Regions from separate parts of the Streptomyces sp. NPDC050703 genome, predicted to be linked through region 2. Evidence: riboswitches for the same ligand, from Rfam matches in the RefSeq annotation. Region 2 holds a riboswitch; the other holds the start of a gene.
The links. Region 2 has a riboswitch for glycine ahead of gcvP (aminomethyl-transferring glycine dehydrogenase). Riboswitches for the same ligand answer to the same signal wherever they lie in the genome.
Positions count from the first base shown of each region.

Region 1: it holds a riboswitch for glycine, as region 2 does, so the genes downstream of both, gcvT (glycine cleavage system aminomethyltransferase GcvT) here and gcvP (aminomethyl-transferring glycine dehydrogenase) in region 2, are expected to answer to the same signal.

Region 1 covers NZ_JBFAHX010000035.1:70,536-79,408, reverse strand. Annotated here, with positions in the region: gene AB0I16_RS27455 (L-serine ammonia-lyase) at 1-752, opposite strand, end outside; gene glyA (serine hydroxymethyltransferase) at 952-2,214, opposite strand; gene gcvH (glycine cleavage system protein GcvH) at 2,238-2,615, opposite strand; gene gcvT (glycine cleavage system aminomethyltransferase GcvT) at 2,716-3,849, opposite strand; glycine riboswitch at 3,999-4,118, opposite strand; gene AB0I16_RS27435 (AAA family ATPase) at 4,292-4,972, shown strand; gene AB0I16_RS27430 (enhanced serine sensitivity protein SseB) at 5,033-5,809, shown strand; gene AB0I16_RS27425 (enhanced serine sensitivity protein SseB C-terminal domain-containing protein) at 5,997-6,737, shown strand; gene AB0I16_RS27420 (ABC transporter permease) at 7,045-8,049, shown strand; gene AB0I16_RS27415 (ABC transporter substrate-binding protein) at 8,152-8,873, shown strand, end outside.
Region 2 covers NZ_JBFAHX010000021.1:130,506-139,378, reverse strand. Annotated here, with positions in the region: gene AB0I16_RS20790 (FHA domain-containing protein) at 1-399, shown strand, start outside; gene AB0I16_RS20785 (MerR family transcriptional regulator) at 444-1,184, shown strand; gene AB0I16_RS20780 (bifunctional nuclease family protein) at 1,283-1,756, shown strand; gene AB0I16_RS20775 (MerR family transcriptional regulator) at 1,926-2,543, shown strand; gene AB0I16_RS20770 (DNA polymerase IV) at 2,590-3,957, shown strand; gene AB0I16_RS20765 (PRC-barrel domain-containing protein) at 4,056-4,433, opposite strand; glycine riboswitch at 4,608-4,706, shown strand; gene gcvP (aminomethyl-transferring glycine dehydrogenase) at 4,906-7,791, shown strand; gene AB0I16_RS20755 (DUF5999 family protein) at 7,923-8,129, opposite strand; gene AB0I16_RS20750 (hypothetical protein) at 8,443-8,873, opposite strand, start outside.

The DNA of each region.
Region 1 (8,873 bases), on a different contig from region 2:
TGGCGGGCGGAGTTGGCGGCGCGGCGGCGGACCTTCAGGCCGCCCGGCAGGATGCCCTCGCGGGACATGCCGCGCGCGACGCAGGACTGCATGACGCCCCAGATGTCGAGGAGCCCCGCACGGATCTCCGCCTCGGTGCGCCAGGCCTTCTCGTTCTCCAGCATCAGCGCGGAGATGGAGAGCCCGGTCTCCTCGGTGAGCCGCAGCAGCTCGTCGCCGGTGCGGAACGGGTACCTGAGCACGGTGTCGTCCGGCACGATCGGGTTGTCGCCCTCGACCGCCGCCTCGTCGACGACGAAGCCGCCGCCCACGGAGTAGTACGTCTTCTCCAGGAGCGGGGCGCCCTCGCGGTCGTACGCGGAGATCGTCATGCCGTTGGCGTGGTACGACAGGGCCTTGCGGCGGTGCAGGACCAGGTCCTCGTCGAAGTCGAAGCCGATCTCGTGCATGCCGAGGAGGTCGAGGCGCGAGGTCTGCTTGATGCGCTCCACGCGGTCGTCGGCGCTCTCCACGTCCACGGTGCGCGGCGACTCGCCCTCCAGGCCGAGCAGCACGGCCTTCGGGGTGCCGTGGCCGTGGCCGGTCGCGCCGAGCGAGCCGAACAGCTCGGCCCGTATCGCGTGGGTGTGGGCCATGAGGCCCTCGTTCTTGAGCCGGCTCGCGAACATGCGGGCGGCGCGCATCGGGCCGACCGTGTGGGAGCTGGACGGGCCGATGCCGATCGAGAACAGGTCGAAGACCGAGATGGCCACGGGACACTCCAAGGGTGGTTGGTAGACGCCGTTGTCTGCCGGGGTGGTGCAGAGGTACAAGGCGGTGCGTGCGGGGATCTGCGCGGGGCGGCACACGTGCGGCTCACGTGGTGCGGGGCACCCTGCTCACCATCCAGTGTGCAAGGTGCCCCGACGTTTCGTACGTACGAACAAAAGCGTACAAAAAAAGGGTACGAAACTACTTCAGGCCGGGGTAGAGCGGGTGCTTGTCGGCCAGGGCGGTCACGCGGGCCTTGAGGGCGTCCGCGTCGAAGCCCGGCTTCAGGGCCTCGGCGATGATGTCGGCGACCTCGCGGAAGTCCTCCTCCTGGAAGCCGCGGGTGGCGAGCGCGGGCGTACCGATCCGCAGGCCCGAGGTGACCATCGGGGGGCGCGGGTCGTTCGGGACCGCGTTGCGGTTGACCGTGATGCCGACCTCGTGGAGGCGGTCCTCGGCCTGCTGGCCGTCCAGCTCGGAGTTGCGCAGGTCCACCAGGACCAGGTGCACGTCGGTGCCGCCGGACAGGACGTCGACGCCGACGGCCTTGGCGTCCTCCTGGACGAGGCGCTCGGCCAGGATGCGGGCGCCGTCCAGGGTGCGCTGCTGGCGCTCCTTGAACTCCTCCGAGGCCGCGACCTTGAAGGAGACGGCCTTGGCCGCGATCACGTGCTCCAGCGGGCCGCCCTGGAAGCCGGGGAAGACCGCGGAGTTCAGCTTCTTCGCGAACTCCTTGTCGCGGGCCAGGATGACGCCGCCGCGCGGGCCGCCGAGGGTCTTGTGCGTGGTGGAGGTCACCACGTCCGCGTAGGGCACCGGGTTCGGGTGCAGCCCCGCGGCGACCAGGCCGGCGAAGTGCGCCATGTCGACCCACAGCTTCGCGCCGACCGCGTCGGCGATGCGGCGGAACTCGGCGAAGTCGAGGTGGCGCGGGTAGGCGGACCAGCCCGCGATGATCACCTTCGGGCTGTTCTCCTTGGCCAGGCGCTCGACCTCGGCCATGTCGACCAGGCCGGCCTCGTCCACGTGGTACGCGACCACGTTGAACTGCTTGCCGGAGAAGTTCAGGCGCATGCCGTGGGTGAGGTGGCCGCCGTGCGCCAGGTCCAGGCCGAGGATCGTGTCGCCGGGCTGGGCGATCGCGAAGAGGGCGGCCTGGTTCGCGGAGGCGCCGGAGTGCGGCTGCACGTTCGCGTACTCGGCGCCGAACAGGTCCTTGATCCGGTCGATCGCGATCTGCTCGGTGACGTCGACGTGCTCGCAGCCGCCGTAGTAGCGGCGGCCGGGGTAGCCCTCGGCGTACTTGTTCGTGAGGACGGTGCCCTGGGCCTCCATGACGGCGACCGGAGCGAAGTTCTCCGAGGCGATCATTTCCAGGGTCGACTGCTGGCGGTGGAGCTCGGCGTCGACGGCGGCGGCGACGTCCGGGTCCAGCTCGTGGAGAGGGGTGTTCAGAAGCGACATCACACAGTCCCTAACGGTATGGGTCAGCCGGCGGCGAAAGCGGTGTACTCATCGGCGGAGAGCAGATCGTCCGGCTCGTCCGTGATGCGCACCTTGAACAGCCATCCGCCCTCGAAGGGGGCGGAATTCACCAGCGACGGGTCGTCGACGACGTCCTGGTTGGCGGCGACGACCTCGCCGTTGACCGGGGAGTAGAGGTCGCTGACCGACTTGGTCGACTCCAGCTCGCCGCAGGTCTCACCCGCGGTCACCGTGTCACCGACCTCAGGAAGCTGCACGAAGACGACGTCACCGAGCGCGTTCGCCGCGTGCTCCGTGATGCCGATGGTCGACACGCCCTCCTCGGCGGCCGAGAGCCACTCGTGCTCCTTGCTGTAACGCAGCTGCTGGGGGTTGCTCATGTCCTGAATTCTCCTGTACGCGGGTGGGTGCTGTGGAACGGGGACGGTGTGCGGGGGGTCACTCCTGGCGCCGCGGCGCCCGCGGCCCCCGCACCGAGGGTCACTTCTGGCGCTTGTAGAACGGCAGCGCCACGACCTCGTACGGCTCGTGGGTGCCGCGGATGTCCACGCCCACGCCCGCCGTGCCGGGGGCGGCGTGCTCGGCGTCGACGTACGCCATGGCGATCGGCTTGCCCAGCGTCGGCGACGGGGCGCCGGAGGTGACCTCGCCGATGACCTTGCCGTCGGCCACCACGGGGAAGCCGGCGCGCGGCACCCTGCGGCCCTCGGCGACCAGGCCGACCAGCTTGCGCGGCGGGGCGGTCTCGGCGCGCTCCGCGGCGGCCACGAGGGCGGCACGGCCCACGAAGGTGTCCGCCTGCGAGGTCTTCTCGAACTTCACGACCCGGCCGAGACCCGCGTCGAACGGCGTGAGACCGGCGGTCAGCTCGTGCCCGTACAGCGGCATGCCCGCCTCCAGGCGCAGGGTGTCGCGGCAGGAGAGGCCCGCGGGCACCATGCCGACGGGGGTGCCCGCCTCCGTCAGCGCGCCCCACAGCTTCTCCGCGTCACCGGGGGCGACGAACAGCTCGAAGCCGTCCTCGCCGGTGTAGCCCGTGCGGGCGATCAGCGCGGGCACGCCCGCGACGGTGCCCGGCAGGCCCGCGTAGTACTTCAGGCCGTCCAGGTCGGCGTCCGTGAGGGACTTCAGGATGCCGGGGGACTCGGGGCCCTGGACGGCGAGCAGCGCGTACGCGTCGCGGTCGTCGCGGACCTCCGCGTCGAAACCGGCGACCCGGGCGGTCAGCGCGTCGAGGACGGTCAGCGCGTTGGAGGCGTTGGCGACGACCATGTACTCGGGGGCCTCGGCCTCGCCGAGGCGGTAGACGATCAGGTCGTCCAGGATGCCGCCGTCCTCGTCGACGATCATCGTGTAGCGGGCGCGGCCGGCACCGACGGAGCCGATGTTGCCGACCAGCGCGAAGTTCAGGAAGTCGACGGCCTCGGGGCCCGTGACCGTGATCTCGCCCATGTGGGAGAGGTCGAAGAGGCCGGCCTTGGTGCGCACGGCGTTGTGCTCGTCGCGCTCGCTGGCGTACCGCAGCGGCATGTCCCAGCCCGCGAAGTCGGTCATGGTCGCGCCGAGCGCTCGATGCACGGCATCGAGAGCAGTGAGACGGGGGGCAGTGCTCATGAAGGGAACTCCCAGGGCATGACGGGCGAGGTCGATCCTCCCCATCTGTCATCGGAACCTGAGAGGTTCGCCGCGAGCGTGCCCGATTTCGGGACTCCCGGCTTGCACCTTGGGTGGGACCGTGGAGACGGTCCGCTTTTCAGATGTGCCTCGCCCGCGCGGTACGGGGCCTGAGAGATTCAAGGGAGGAACTTGCTCCTTCGGCGCCCCAGGGCGTCGTACGCGCTACGTCGTACGACGGGTGCTGGGAACTCTCCCGCGCGGATTCAAACGGCCGGTATGGAGTTGGCGGGCACATCATTGCACGCGGCTCCCGCGAGGGGGACCCGTGGCCCGGTGCGGCTCCGTCACGATGCGCCGCGGATCTCGGTCCTCTTGTGCGGCATTACCTTCTCTTTACACTTGCGTGGGAAAGCAGTACGTGACAGCTACGGGGAGGCCGATCACGGTGCGCAGCAGGATCAGTGGCTACGCCACGACCACGGGGGTGGCACTGCCCGGGCAGGCCGCCGCCCCGCCAAGGGAGAGCTGCGAACCGCTGCTTCCGGTGGCCGTCGTCAGGGACCTCAGGCAGCGGGCGGGCCACAGCCCGCACCGCCTCACCTTCGGCGAGGGCGACCTGGTCGTCGTCTCCGGGCTGCCCGGCGGCGGGAAGTCGACGCTGATGCGGCAGGCCGTCACGGGCCCCCGCGTCGACTCCCAGGACACCCGCGACCGCTGGGCCGCGCGCATGCCGCGCCACCTGCCGTACGCGGTGTACCGCCCCCTCGTCCGCCTCGCGCACTACGCGGGACTGCGGCGCACCCTGCGCTCGGGGGCGAGCGTCGTCGTGCACGACTGCGGCACCCAGACCTGGGTGCGCCGCTGGCTGGCCCGCGAGGCGGCGCGGCGCGGCAGCACGCTGCACCTGCTCCTCCTGGACGTACCCGCGGACACCGCGCTCGAAGGCCAGCGCGAGCGGGGACGCGGCGTCTCGCGGTACGCCTTCGCACGCCACCGCAGGACGATCGGCCGCCTGGTCGGCGACGCCGAGCGGGGCGAGCTGCCGCGCGGCTGCGGCTCCGCGGTGCTCCTCGACCGGGCGGCGGCGCGGGTGCTGCGGGGGATCGCCTTCGACCGCTGAGCGCGGGCGGCGCTAGGGTGCCAGCCGCAGGCAGAGCGGTCGCGAGCAGGGGTTGGACTGATGGAATTTCCGGCGCAGGCACACGCCCATCCGTACGTCGGATGGCCGGGCAACGAACTGGAGGAGGTCCTCGCGGCCTCCCTCGGCGTCCCAGGGGCGGGCGGCCGCGTCGTCGAGGTGCTCGGCCGCAGCCGGGTCTGGGTACCGCTGCCGAACGGCGGCGGCCCCGAGAGCGGCATCCTCGACCTGCCCACCCTGGAGATCGACGGCCAGGCGTACGTCCCCGTCTTCACCTCCGAGCAGCAGTTCCGCCAGGCCCTGGGCGACGCGGCCGACCGCATGGGGTGCACGGTGGCGCCCGCGGTGGAGTTCGCGCGCGGCCTCCCGCCGCAGCTCGGCATCGCGCTGAACCCGGACGGCACCGTCGGCGTACCCCTGCCGCCCCCGGCCGTCGCCGAGCTGTGCCGGGCCGGCCGCACCCCGCTCGACGGGCCCACCAGCGGCGGCCGGGTGCGTCTTTACGAGCCGGACTGGCAGGAGGACCCCGTGGACTTCCTGGCCGCCGCGGCCCGCGAGTTCGAGGCGACGGGGGTCGTGTTCACCGCCCGCCGCTGCCTGGCCGCCGTCGAGACCGACGACCCCACCCTCTTCGTCGGCGTCGAGCTGACCACCTGGGAGGGCGGCGCCCGCGACCTCCCGATGCAGGCACTCGGCCGCGCCCTCGGGCAGGTCCCGGTGGCCTGGCCGGTCAACCTCGTCCTGCTCGACGTGGCGCAGGACCCGGTCGGCGACTGGCTGCGCGCCAAGGTGCGGCCGTTCTACCTCCGGGTGGGCTGAACGCATAGCAGTACGCGCCGGGCCGGGGGCCGCGTACGTCAAGTCCACGCCGGGATCGACGCTTAAGCTGGTTGCATTCGGGTCCATCGAGTTCGTCGTGAAGGGGCGGTTACGGGTGAGTGCGTCGGGCACGGCCGCGGGCGACGGGGCCTCCCCTGGCCGGGCGGAGTCGCGGCCTTGGGGACAGATCGAGCAGCTGCTGCGCCAGGTGACGCCGGGGCGCTACGACGCGTACGAGGCACTGCTGCACGCACTCTCCGCCGACCAGGTGTGGATGCTGCTCTGGCACGGCCAGGCGGGCTCGCCCGACGCCCAGTACGGGAACATGGAGGTCGACGGCCTCGGCTACGCACCGTGCGTGACCTCCGCCCAGGAGCTGTCGGCCAGTGGCTGGAACCGCAGCCACGAGGTGGTGCGCGGCATCGACGTCGCCCGCACCCTCTACCCCGACCTCTACGGCCTCTGGCTCAACCCGCACGCGCCCGGCGGCGGCGTCGGCATCCCGTGGCTCGACCTGCGCCGCATCGCGTGCGGCCTCGACCTGCTGCCCGCGGGCCCGCTCAGGCTGACCGAGCCGGCCATCGAGATTCCGCAGTTCTACGCCCTGCTGACGCAGAACGCGCACCGCACGTCCGCCGTGCGCTCGCTGCGCCGCGCGTGGGTGCAGCCGGCTCTCGGGGCGCCGTATCTGGCCATCGGCCTCGACGTGTACGACACGTCGCCGCCGTCGGTCGACGCGGTGCGCGCGATGATGCAGCAGTCCATCGCCGCGGTCCCCGACGGACTCCCCGTCTCGACCGTCGCGATGTCCGACGACTACGACCCGGTGGCGATGTGGCTACGGGCCAACACCCGTCCGTTCTACGACCGCGAGGCCCAGGCCGCACCGGCTCCGGCGGGCGGTTACGGCTACCCGGCGCAGTACTGACCGTTACTGAACTGCACGAACGGAGACGATGTCCGTTCTGGTGCGACAGGGGCCCTATGGCCTCCCGTGGCGCATTGAGACCCAACTGCCCCGTGTTCGCACCCCGTTCACACGCGTCCGCATAACGGAACACCTCGAACAGCATCACGGTTGCGCATCCATTCACCTTCAAGACTGGTAACAGATCGCGACGTGGATGAAGACTCCCGCTCCAGGGGCCTTCGCCCCTGTGTACGACGGACTGATCACGTCGCTACAGCGGCAAGTGCGGGCCGGCCACCGCCGGTTGAGAGGGGTCCCTGCCACGATGACGGCACCATTGCATGACACACCTGCGGACGCGGACCCGACCGAGGACGTCGCTCCCGCAGTTGATGCAGGGGTGAAGAAGGTCGAGGGTCGGTCCCTCAAGCAGATCGCCTGGAACCGCCTGAAGCGGGACAAGGTCGCCCTCGCGGGCGGCATCACCGTGGTTTTCCTGGTCTTGGTCGCTGTCTTCGCGCCCCTGATCGTGGGCCTGCTGGGGCACCCGCCCAACGACTTCCACCAGGACAAGCTCGACGAGCTGACCAACCTGCCCAAGGGCGCGCTCGGCGGTGTGAGCAGCGACTTCCTCTTCGGCGTAGAGCCCAACAAGGGCCGCGACGTCTTCAGCCGCATCGTCTACGGCGCCCGGATCTCACTCCTCGTGGCGTTCCTCGCGGCCATCGTCGCCGTGGCGCTCGGCACCCTCTTCGGCATCATCGCCGGCTACTTCGGCGGCTGGGTCGACGCCCTCATCAGCCGCGTGATGGACGTGCTGCTCTCCTTCCCGCAGCTCCTCTTCATCATCTCCCTGGTCTCCGTGCTCCCCGACGACCTGCTCGGCCTGACCGGCACGAGCGTGCGCGTCGCGATCCTCGTCCTGGTCATCGGCTTCTTCGGCTGGCCGTACGTCGGACGCATCGTCAGAGGGCAGACCCTCTCGCTCCGTGAGCGCGAGTACGTCGAGGCGGCCCGCAGCCTCGGCGGCGGCAAGCGCCACATCCTCTTCCGCGAACTGCTGCCCAACCTGGTCGCGCCGATCACCGTCTACGCGACGCTGATGATCCCGACCAACATCCTCACGGAGGCGGCCCTGAGCTTCCTCGGTGCCGGTGTGAAGCCGCCGACGGCCTCCTGGGGCGGCATGCTGCGCGACGCGCTCGAAACGTATGAGCACGACCCGATGTTCATGGTCTTCCCCGGCGTGACGATCTTCATCACCGTGCTGGCCTTCAACCTCTTCGGCGACGGGCTGCGGGACGCGCTCGACCCGAAGGGGACGCGTTAGAAGTCCCCGACTGACTTGCCCCTGCCGCATGTCAGGTGGCTCTACCCATGGTTCTCAGGCAGCACATGGCCAGGGACCGCGAATCTCGGAGGTTACGAGAAAATGCCCACAGTTTCCTCGAAACGACGGCTCACCGCTGGTGCGGCCCTCGTGGTCGCGGCGCTGGTGACCACCACGGCGTGCGGCGGCGGTGACGGTGACGGAGACGGTGACTCGAAGGGTGCCGGCTACAACGCCGCGCTGAACAAGGTCGCCAACCCCTCGACGAAGAAGGGGGGCACGCTGAGGATGGTCGGCAAGCAGGACCTCGACTCGGCCGACCCCCAGCGCGCGTACTACGGCATGACGTGGGACTTCATGCGCTTCTACACGCGTCAGCTCGTCACGTACGACACCAAGCCGGGCAAGGCGGGCACCAAGCTGGTCCCGGACCTCGCCACCTCCACGGCGAAGATCTCGGACGACGGCAAGACCTACACGTACAAGCTGCGTGATGGTCTGACGTGGGAGGACGGCTCGAAGCTGACCTCCAAGGACGTCAAGTACGGCATCGAGCGCATCTGGGCGACGGACACCATCACCGGCGGCCCGGGCTACATCAAGCAGACGCTCGACCCCAAGGGCAAGTACAAGGGCCCGTACAAGGACACCTCGAAGGAGGGTCTGGCCGCGATCGAGACGCCCGACGACCAGACCATCGTCTTCAAGCTGCCCAAGCGCAACGGTGACTTCGAGCAGTTCCTCGCCATGCCCACCGGTTCCCCGGTGAAGAAGGAGAAGGACACCAAGGCGAAGTACACCCAGCGGCCGTTCTCCGCGGGCCC
Region 2 (8,873 bases):
GAGGCCTACGACGCGGAGGCGACGGGTACGAACCCGTCTCCCGCGCTCTCCCCGGAGGCGCAGGCCGCTGTCGACGCACTGCCGCTGGGCTCGGCGCTCCTCGTGGTGCGCCGCGGGCCGAACTCGGGCAGCCGTTTCCTGCTCGACGGAGACCTGACCACCGCGGGACGCCACCCGCAGAGCGACATCTTCCTGGACGACGTGACGGTGTCGCGGCGCCACGTGGAGTTCCGTCGCGTCCAGGACGGTTCCTTCACCGTCGCGGACGTGGGCAGCCTCAACGGCACGTACGTCAACCGGGAGCGCATCGATTCGGTCGCGCTGTCGAACGGCGACGAGGTGCAGATCGGCAAGTACCGGCTGGTGTTCTACGCGAGTCAGCGGAGCGTCGGCATCTGATCCGCCCCCGGACCTGCTCCGGGGAACACCCCCATGGAAGGTCCATGCTGCAAACACCGAGGGGCGGTGCCGACACCGGCACCGCCACGGACCGTCGGCTGATGAGCATCGGTACCGTGCTGAACGCGCTGCGTGACGAGTTCCCCGAGGTCACGATCTCCAAGATCCGTTTCCTGGAGTCCGAGGGCCTCATCGAACCGCAGCGCACCCCTTCCGGTTACCGGAAGTTCAGCCCGGAGGATGTCGAGCGTCTCGGCCACGTCCTGCGGATACAGCGGGACCACTACCTGCCGCTCAAGGTCATCCGCGAGTACCTCGACGCGCTGGAGCGGGGTGAGCGGGCTCCGCTGCCCTCCCTGGGGCGTCAGCGGGGTCCGGGCGACGCCGAGGGCCAGGAGGAGCTCGAAGGCCCCACGGCGGCCCGTGTGGGCCGCGACGAGCTGCTCGCCCTCGCCGAGATCGACGAGCAGCAGCTCGCGGAGTGGGAGACGTACGGACTGGTCGCGCAGCTCCCCGACGGCGGATATGACGCGGAGGCCGTCACGGTCGCCTCGCTCGTCGTCGAGCTGGGCAGGTTCGGTATCGAGCCGCGGCATCTGCGCGCCATGAAGTCGGCCGCCGACCGGGAGGCCGGCCTCGTCGACCAGGTCGTCGCCCCGCTCCGGCGCCACCGCAACCCGCAGACCAGGGCGCACGCCGAGGCGCGCACCAAGGAGCTCGCGGGCCTGACGGGAAAGCTGCACTCGGCCCTCGTGCAGACCGCTCTCGGGATCAGACTGCCGTGACCGGCCGGGCGTCCGTGGACGCCCGGCCCGCCTGCCCGCGCCGTACTCGGCGGGTGCCCGACTACCCAAACCTGCCGACCACGTCCTAGGGTTGCTGTGTGAACGAGCTCGACGTCGTAGGTGTCCGGGTCGAAATGCCCTCCAACCAGCCGATCGTGCTCCTGCGTGAAGTGGGAGGCGACCGGTACCTTCCCATCTGGATCGGACCAGGTGAGGCGACCGCCATCGCCTTCGCACAGCAGGGCATGGCACCCGCACGGCCGCTGACCCACGACCTTTTCAAGGACGTGCTGGAAGCGGTGGGCCAAGAGCTCTCCGAAGTGCGCATCACGGACCTGCGAGAAGGGGTCTTCTACGCCGAGCTGGTCTTCGCCAGCGGCGTGGAGGTGAGCGCGAGGCCGTCCGACGCCATAGCGCTGGCACTGCGCACGGGCACGCCGATCTACGGCAGTGACGGGGTCCTCGACGACGCCGGGATCGCGATCCCGGACGAGCAGGAGGACGAGGTGGAGAAGTTCCGCGAGTTCCTCGACCAGATCTCTCCCGAGGACTTCGGCACCAACAGCCAGTGAGCCGCTTCGGGAGGCCGACTTCGGGCCATTCGAGCAGCCTTTCCCCGTGGCGAGGTACGCGAAACCACTCTCAGGGTGATTATCACTCGGCGTGGCGAGTGTGGCGATCGTTGACGAGCCCCTGGTGACTGCCTACCTTCGAGAAGGCAGGTCAAGGACGGAGGTCGGCGTGAGAAGCAGCGGCGACGGTACGGCGGTGGGCGGCCCCTACCCGTTTTACGGCAGCGCGGCCGATCACTCTCCGAAACGACCGATGGCGGTCCAGGGGAGCGGGGACGCTACGTCAGAGAATTCCGAGCAGATCGGTTACCGGGGGCCGACGGCCTGCGCGGCGGCGGGCATCACGTACCGCCAGCTGGACTACTGGGCAAGGACCGGTCTGGTCGAGCCCAGTGTGCGGGCGGCGGGCGGTTCCGGGACCCAGCGGCTCTACAGCTTCCGGGACGTCGTCGTCCTGAAGATCGTCAAGCGGCTGCTCGACACCGGTGTGTCCCTGCAGAACATCCGGACGACGGTGCAGCACCTGCGGCACGGCGGCTTCCGTGATCTGGAGCGGATGACGCTGATGAGCGACGGCGCCACGGTCTACGAGTGCACGTCGCCCGGTGAGGTCCACGAGCTGCTCCAGGGCGGCCAGGGCGTCTTCGGCATCGCCGTGGGCGTGGTGTGGCGGGACGTCGAGGCCGCACTGTCCCAGCTGCACGGAGAGCGCGTCGACACCGGGGAGACGCTCATCGGCCACAACCCCGCCGACGAGCTGGCCAGGCGGCGCAACAAGGCCGTCTGAGGCGCCGGGCAGGGCATTGTCAGTGGCGTAGGGCAGCATCGGAGGCGTGAGAAGCGCGCCGACGATCCTGCATCTGGACATGGATGCCTTCTACGCGTCCGCGGAGCAGGCCGCGAAGCCCAGTCTGCGCGGAAAGGCCGTGGTGGTCGGCGGTCTCGGCCCCCGGGGCGTGGTGGCCACGGCGTCGTACGAGGCGCGGCTGTTCGGGGTGCACTCCGCGATGCCGATGGGGCAGGCGCGCAGGCTCGCGCCGAACGCGGCCTATCTGGTGCCGCGCTTCGGTCTCTACCGCGAGATCAGCGAGCAGGTCATGGGGCTGCTGCGCGAGCTGTCGCCGCTGGTGGAGCCGCTCAGCCTGGACGAGGCCTTCGTCGACCTGGAGGCGGGCGGCGTCGCGGACGACGAGGCGTCGGCGCGGGCCGTGGGGGAGCGGCTGCGGGCGGACATCAAGGCGGTCACCGGGCTGACGGGGTCGGTGGGGCTCGCGGTCTCCAAGATGCTGGCGAAGATCGCCTCCGAGCAGGCGAAGCCCGACGGTCTCGTGCTGATAGCGCCGGGCTCGGAGCGGGCGCTGCTCGGGCCGATGTCCGTGCGGACGCTGCCCGGGGTGGGGCCCGCCACGGGCGACCATCTGCGGCGGGCGGGGATCACCACGGTCGAGGAGATCGCGGAGGCCGGGGAGGACGAGCTCGTCCGGCTCCTGGGGAAGGCGCACGGCGTCTCGCTGTACGCGATGGCGCTGGCGCACGACGAGCGGCCCGTGGTGGCCGAGCGCGACACCAAGTCGGTCAGTGTCGAGGACACGTACGACGTGGACATCCACGACCGCGTGCGGGTCAGGGGAGAGGTCGCTCGGCTCGCCGACCGGTGTGTGCAGCGGCTGCGGGCCGCCGGGCACTCCGGGCGGACCATCGTGCTGAAGGTGCGGCGCTTCGACTTCTCGACCCTGACGCGGTCCGAGACGCTCCGCGGGCCCACCGACGACCCTGGAGTGGTCAGGGAGGCCGCGGCGCGGCTCCTGGAGTCCGTGGACACCACCGGAGGCGTGCGGCTGCTCGGCGTCGGTGTCACGGGCCTCGCCGACTACACGCAGGAGGACCTGTTCGCGCAGGCCGCCGAGGCCGCAGCCGAAGATGTCGGGGAGGCCGCTGAGCCCAGGGCGGGCGAGGCCGTCATCGGCCCCGAGACGGAGCCCGCCGAGGCGCGGGCGGCGCCGGCGGAGCGCCGCTGGGCGGCCGGTCACGACGTGCGGCACGCCGACCACGGGCACGGCTGGGTCCAGGGCAGCGGCCTGGGCCGGGTGACGGTGCGCTTCGAGACGCCGCAGTCGGCGCCGGGGCGGGTGCGGACGTTCAGGACGGACGATCCGAAGCTGGAGCCCGCTGAGCCGCTGCCGCTGGTGGGCGGTGAGTGACGACCGGCACCGAGAGGCGGGAGAGACGGTTGCGAGGAGAGCGACGGCTGAGACGAGAGCGACGGCCGCGGGGGCGAGCGGGACGGCTGAGACGCGGGTCAGGCCGGGTCCTGGTCCACCACGTGACCGAAGTCGCGGTCCGGGGGCGGGGTGCCCGGCGGCGTCGTGTCCAGGCCGTAGTGGTGGTAGAGCTGGAGCTCCTGGGCGGGGGAGAGGTGGCGGCCGACGCCGAAGTCGGGTGCGTCCCTGATCAGGGCGCGGTCGAAGGGGATGCGGAGGGTGCCGTCGTCGACCAGCTCGCTGGGTTCGAGGGGGACGAAGGCGTCGCGGCTGAACAGGCCCGTCCGTATCGCCGCCCACTCCGGGGCGCCGGTGGCGTCGTCGAGGTAGATCTCGTCGATCGTGCCGATCTTCGCCCCGTTCCGGTCGAACGCCTTGCGGCCGATCAGGTTGCGCGGATCGATGTCGGTTCGCACGGGCCCTCCAGCTGGTCGCGGGGTGTGGGACACCGGGATATCGGCGTGTGGGACACCGGGACGGGGGGACAACTCATCATTGTTCGTTCGTACTCACTACGAAAGAGCACTTCGCGGCAGGCGGCCACTCGAGGGATCGGCCATGGTCCTCGCTGGTACGCTGGCGGCGGCTGCTGACCCCGTGCGGGAGAGCTCTCCGGACCACAGGCCCGGAGGCGCCGAAGGAGCAAATCCTCCCCGGAATCTCTCAGGCACCCGTACCGCACGGACGAGGTCACTCTGGAAAGCAGGGCGGGCGTCGGGCGGGCACGTCCGAAATCCTCCCTCACCGACGGTGAAAGCCGGCCGGCGTCCTCGTGTGTCGAGGGTGTCGCCGGTGAAGCTCTCAGGTTGAGATGACAGAGGGGGAGGCCGTCCGGGTACCCGCGCCGAGGTACCCCTCGTAGGTCGTGCAGACCAGGAGGCCTCCGCAATGACTGCCACCCATATCCCGCTCGCCGAGCTTGAGCAGGGCATCCCCTTCGAGCAGCGGCACATAGGGCCCGACGCCGAGGCACAGGCCAAGATGCTCGCCCAGGTCGGGTACGGCTCCCTTGACGAGCTCACGGCCGCCGCGGTGCCGGATGTGATCAAGAACGCCGAGGCGCTCGACCTGCCCGGCGCCCGCAGCGAGGCCGAGGTCCTCGCCGAGCTGCGCTCGCTCGCGGACCGCAACCAGGTCCTGGACTCCATGATCGGCCTCGGGTACTACGGGACGTTCACGCCGCCGGTGATCCTGCGGAACGTGATGGAGAACCCCGCCTGGTACACCGCCTACACGCCGTACCAGCCCGAGATCTCGCAGGGCCGCCTTGAGGCGCTCCTCAACTTCCAGACCATGGTCGCCGAACTGACCGGTCTGCCCACCTCCGGAGCCTCCCTGCTCGACGAGGGCACCGCGGCCGCCGAGGCCATGGCCCTCTCGCGGCGCATGGGCAAGGTCAAGAACGGCGTGTACGTGGTCGACGCCGACGTGCTGCCGCAGACCATCGCGGTCATCCGGACGCGCGCCGAGCCGACCGGTGTCGAGATCGTCGTCGCCGACCTGAGCGACGGCATCCCCGCCGACGTCGCCGAGCGCGGCATCGTGGGCCTCCTCGTGCAGTACCCGGGCGCGTCCGGCGCCGTCCGCGACATCAAGCCGCTGATCGACCGGGCGCACGAGCTGGGCGCGGTCGTCACCGTCGCCGCCGACCTGCTCGCCCTGACGCTGCTCACCTCGCCCGGCGAGCTCGGCGCCGACATCGCCGTCGGCACGACCCAGCGCTTCGGCGTCCCCATGGGCTTCGGCGGGCCGCACGCCGGCTACATGGCGGTGCGCGAGAAGTTCGCGCGCAGCCTGCCGGGCCGCCTGGTGGGCGTCTCCGTCGACGCCGACGGCAACAAGGCCTACCGCCTCGCGCTGCAGACCCGTGAGCAGCACATCCGCCGCGAGAAGGCCACCAGCAACATCTGCACCGCGCAGGTGCTGCTCGCCGTCATGGCCGGGATGTACGCCGTGTACCACGGGCCCGATGGCCTGAAGTCCATCGCGCGCCGCACCCACCGGTACGCGACGCTGCTCGCCGCCGGCCTCACCGGCGGCGGGTACGAGGTCGTGCACGGCGCCTACTTCGACACGCTGACCGTGCGGGCGCCCGGCAAGGCCGCCGAGCTGGTCGCCGGTGCCCGCGAGGCCGGTGTGAACATCCACCTCGTCGACGCCGACCACGTCTCGCTGTCCTGCGACGAGACGACCACGCGCCGGCAGCTCAGCGCGGTCTGGGGCGCCTTCGGTGTCGACGCCGACGTGGACGCGCTCGACGCCACCGCCGCCGACACGCTGCCCGAGGGGCTGCTCCGCGGCGACGCCTACCTCACGCACCCGGTCTTCCACCAGCACCGCTCCGAGACCTCGATGCTGCGCTACCTGCGCAGGCTCGCCGACCGCGACTACGCGCTCGACCGGGGCATGATCCCGCTGGGCTCCTGCACCATGAAGCTCAACGCGACCACCGAGATGGAGCCCGTCACCTGGCCCGAGTTCGGCTCGCTGCACCCCTTCGCGCCCGCCCAGCAGGCGCAGGGCTACCTCACGCTCATCCGTGAGCTGGAGGAGCGGCTCGCCGAGGTCACCGGGTACGACAAGGTCTCCCTGCAGCCCAACGCCGGGTCGCAGGGCGAGCTGGCCGGACTGCTCGCCGTACGCGGGTACCACCGGGCCAACGGCGACGAGCAGCGCACCGTCTGCCTCATCCCGTCCTCCGCGCACGGCACGAACGCGGCGAGCGCCGTCATGGCCGGGATGAAGGTCGTCGTCGTGAAGACCGCCGACGACGGCGAGATCGACGTCGAGGACCTGCGCGCCAAGATCGAGAAGCACCGCGACGAGCTGGCCGTGCTGATGATCACCTACCCCTCGACGCACGGCGTCTTCGAGGAGCACGTCGCCGACATCTGCGCCGAGGTGCACGAGGCCGGCGGCCAGGTGTACGTGGACGGCGCCAACCTCAACGCACTGGTGGGCCTCGCCAAGCCGGGCCACTTCGGCGGCGACGTGTCGCACCTGAACCTGCACAAGACCTTCTGCATCCCGCACGGCGGCGGCGGCCCCGGCGTCGGCCCGGTCGGCGTCCGCGAGCACCTCGCGCCCTACCTGCCGAACCACCCGCTGCAGCCGGCCGCGGGCCCCGAGACCGGCGTGGGCCCGATCTCCGCGGCGCCGTGGGGCTCCGCCGGAATCCTGCCGATCTCCTGGTCGTACGTACGCCTCATGGGCGGCGAGGGCCTCAAGCGCGCCACCCAGGTCGCGGTGCTCTCCGCCAACTACATCGCCAAGCGCCTTGAGCCGCACTACCCGGTGCTCTACACCGGCCCCGCCGGTCTCGTCGCGCACGAGTGCATCGTCGACCTGCGGCCGCTCAGCAAGGCGACCGGCGTCAGCGTCGACGACATCGCCAAGCGGCTCATCGACTACGGCTTCCACGCGCCGACCATGTCGTTCCCGGTGGCGGGGACGCTGATGATCGAGCCGACGGAGAGCGAGGACCTGGACGAGATCGACCGGTTCTGCGAAGCGATGATCGCCATCCGCCAGGAGATCGGGAAGGTCGGCTCCGGCGAGTGGGCCGCCGACGACAACCCGCTGCGCAACGCCCCGCACACCGCCGCCGCCCTGAGCGGTGCGTGGGAGCACGGCTACAGCCGTGCGGAGGCCGTCTTCCCCGCCGGGGTCTCCGCGGCGGACAAGTACTGGCCGCCGGTGCGTCGCATCGACCAGGCGTACGGCGACCGGAATCTCGTCTGCTCCTGCCCGCCGCTGGACGCGTACGAGCACTGATGCGTGCGCCCGCGCGCCGCGGGCATGTGTCGGGGCCGGCCCGGAGAGCGATCTCCGGGCCGGCCCCGCGGTGTTCCGCCGATCACGTGGATCGCGCGAGGTGCCCGTCCGTGCGGTTGCGCGGGCGGCGGTCAGGCGGCCGTCATGATCTGGTCGGTGCCCAGCGGTCGGTGCGGGGCGATGATGCGGCCGTCCGGCAGCAGCTCACCGGTGTCCTCGAAGAGCAGGACGCCGTTGCACAGCAGGCTCCAGCCCTGCTCCGGGTGGCTCGCCGCGAGGAGCGCGGCCTCCCGGTCGGCGGAGTCGGCTGTCGGGCACGGTGGTTGGTGCTGGCACATGGAAGGGTTCTTTCGCTGCGATTCGATGGCTGTGACGTCGGTCCTGTGGCTCGATGCGGTACTCATGACCGCCCCCCCGTTGTAGTCGGTCCGTTCCCAGTGTTGCCCTCCGGGCGTCAATCCGCAGGGATTTTGCGGCAGTGGTTCCTCCTGCTTAATGACGTGTCACCCGGCCGGACGGTTCAGCCCAACTCCACTGTCCCTTCGGGTGGTTCGGGGTGGCCCGACCGGGCTAGTCCACCCGGGTGGGAACAGCGTCGTGCCCCGCGGCCGTCGGCTGCGGGGCACGGGAGACGGAAGGGGCGTGGCGCCGTCAGGCGGGTGACTTCAGCAGCGGCGCGGGGGTCAGCCGCAGGGTGAGGACCTGGAGCAACTCGGCGACCCGGTGCGGGCGGTGGGCCGCGATGCCGGGCGGTGCGGGCGCGAGCGGCACGAGGAGGTCGGCCGGGGCGAGCGGGCCCTCGGCGCCGTCGTCCGTGCAGTCGCGGTGCAGCCACAGCGTCAGCATGTACAGCTCGGGAACGGAGAGCAGCCGCGGCTGGCAGGGCATCGGCATGGCCTCGGCGTGCCGCAGGGCCCGTTCGGTGGAGGCGATGTAGGGGCCCTCGAAGAAGTGCGAGAAGGCCCAGCCGTCCGGTGTGAGCATCGTGTCGGCCGCGGCGAGCGCGCGCTCGCCGCCGCGGATCAGGAAGCGCCAGCCGGCGAGACGCGTGGGCGAGGTGCCTCCCGGGGCGAGGTGCTCCA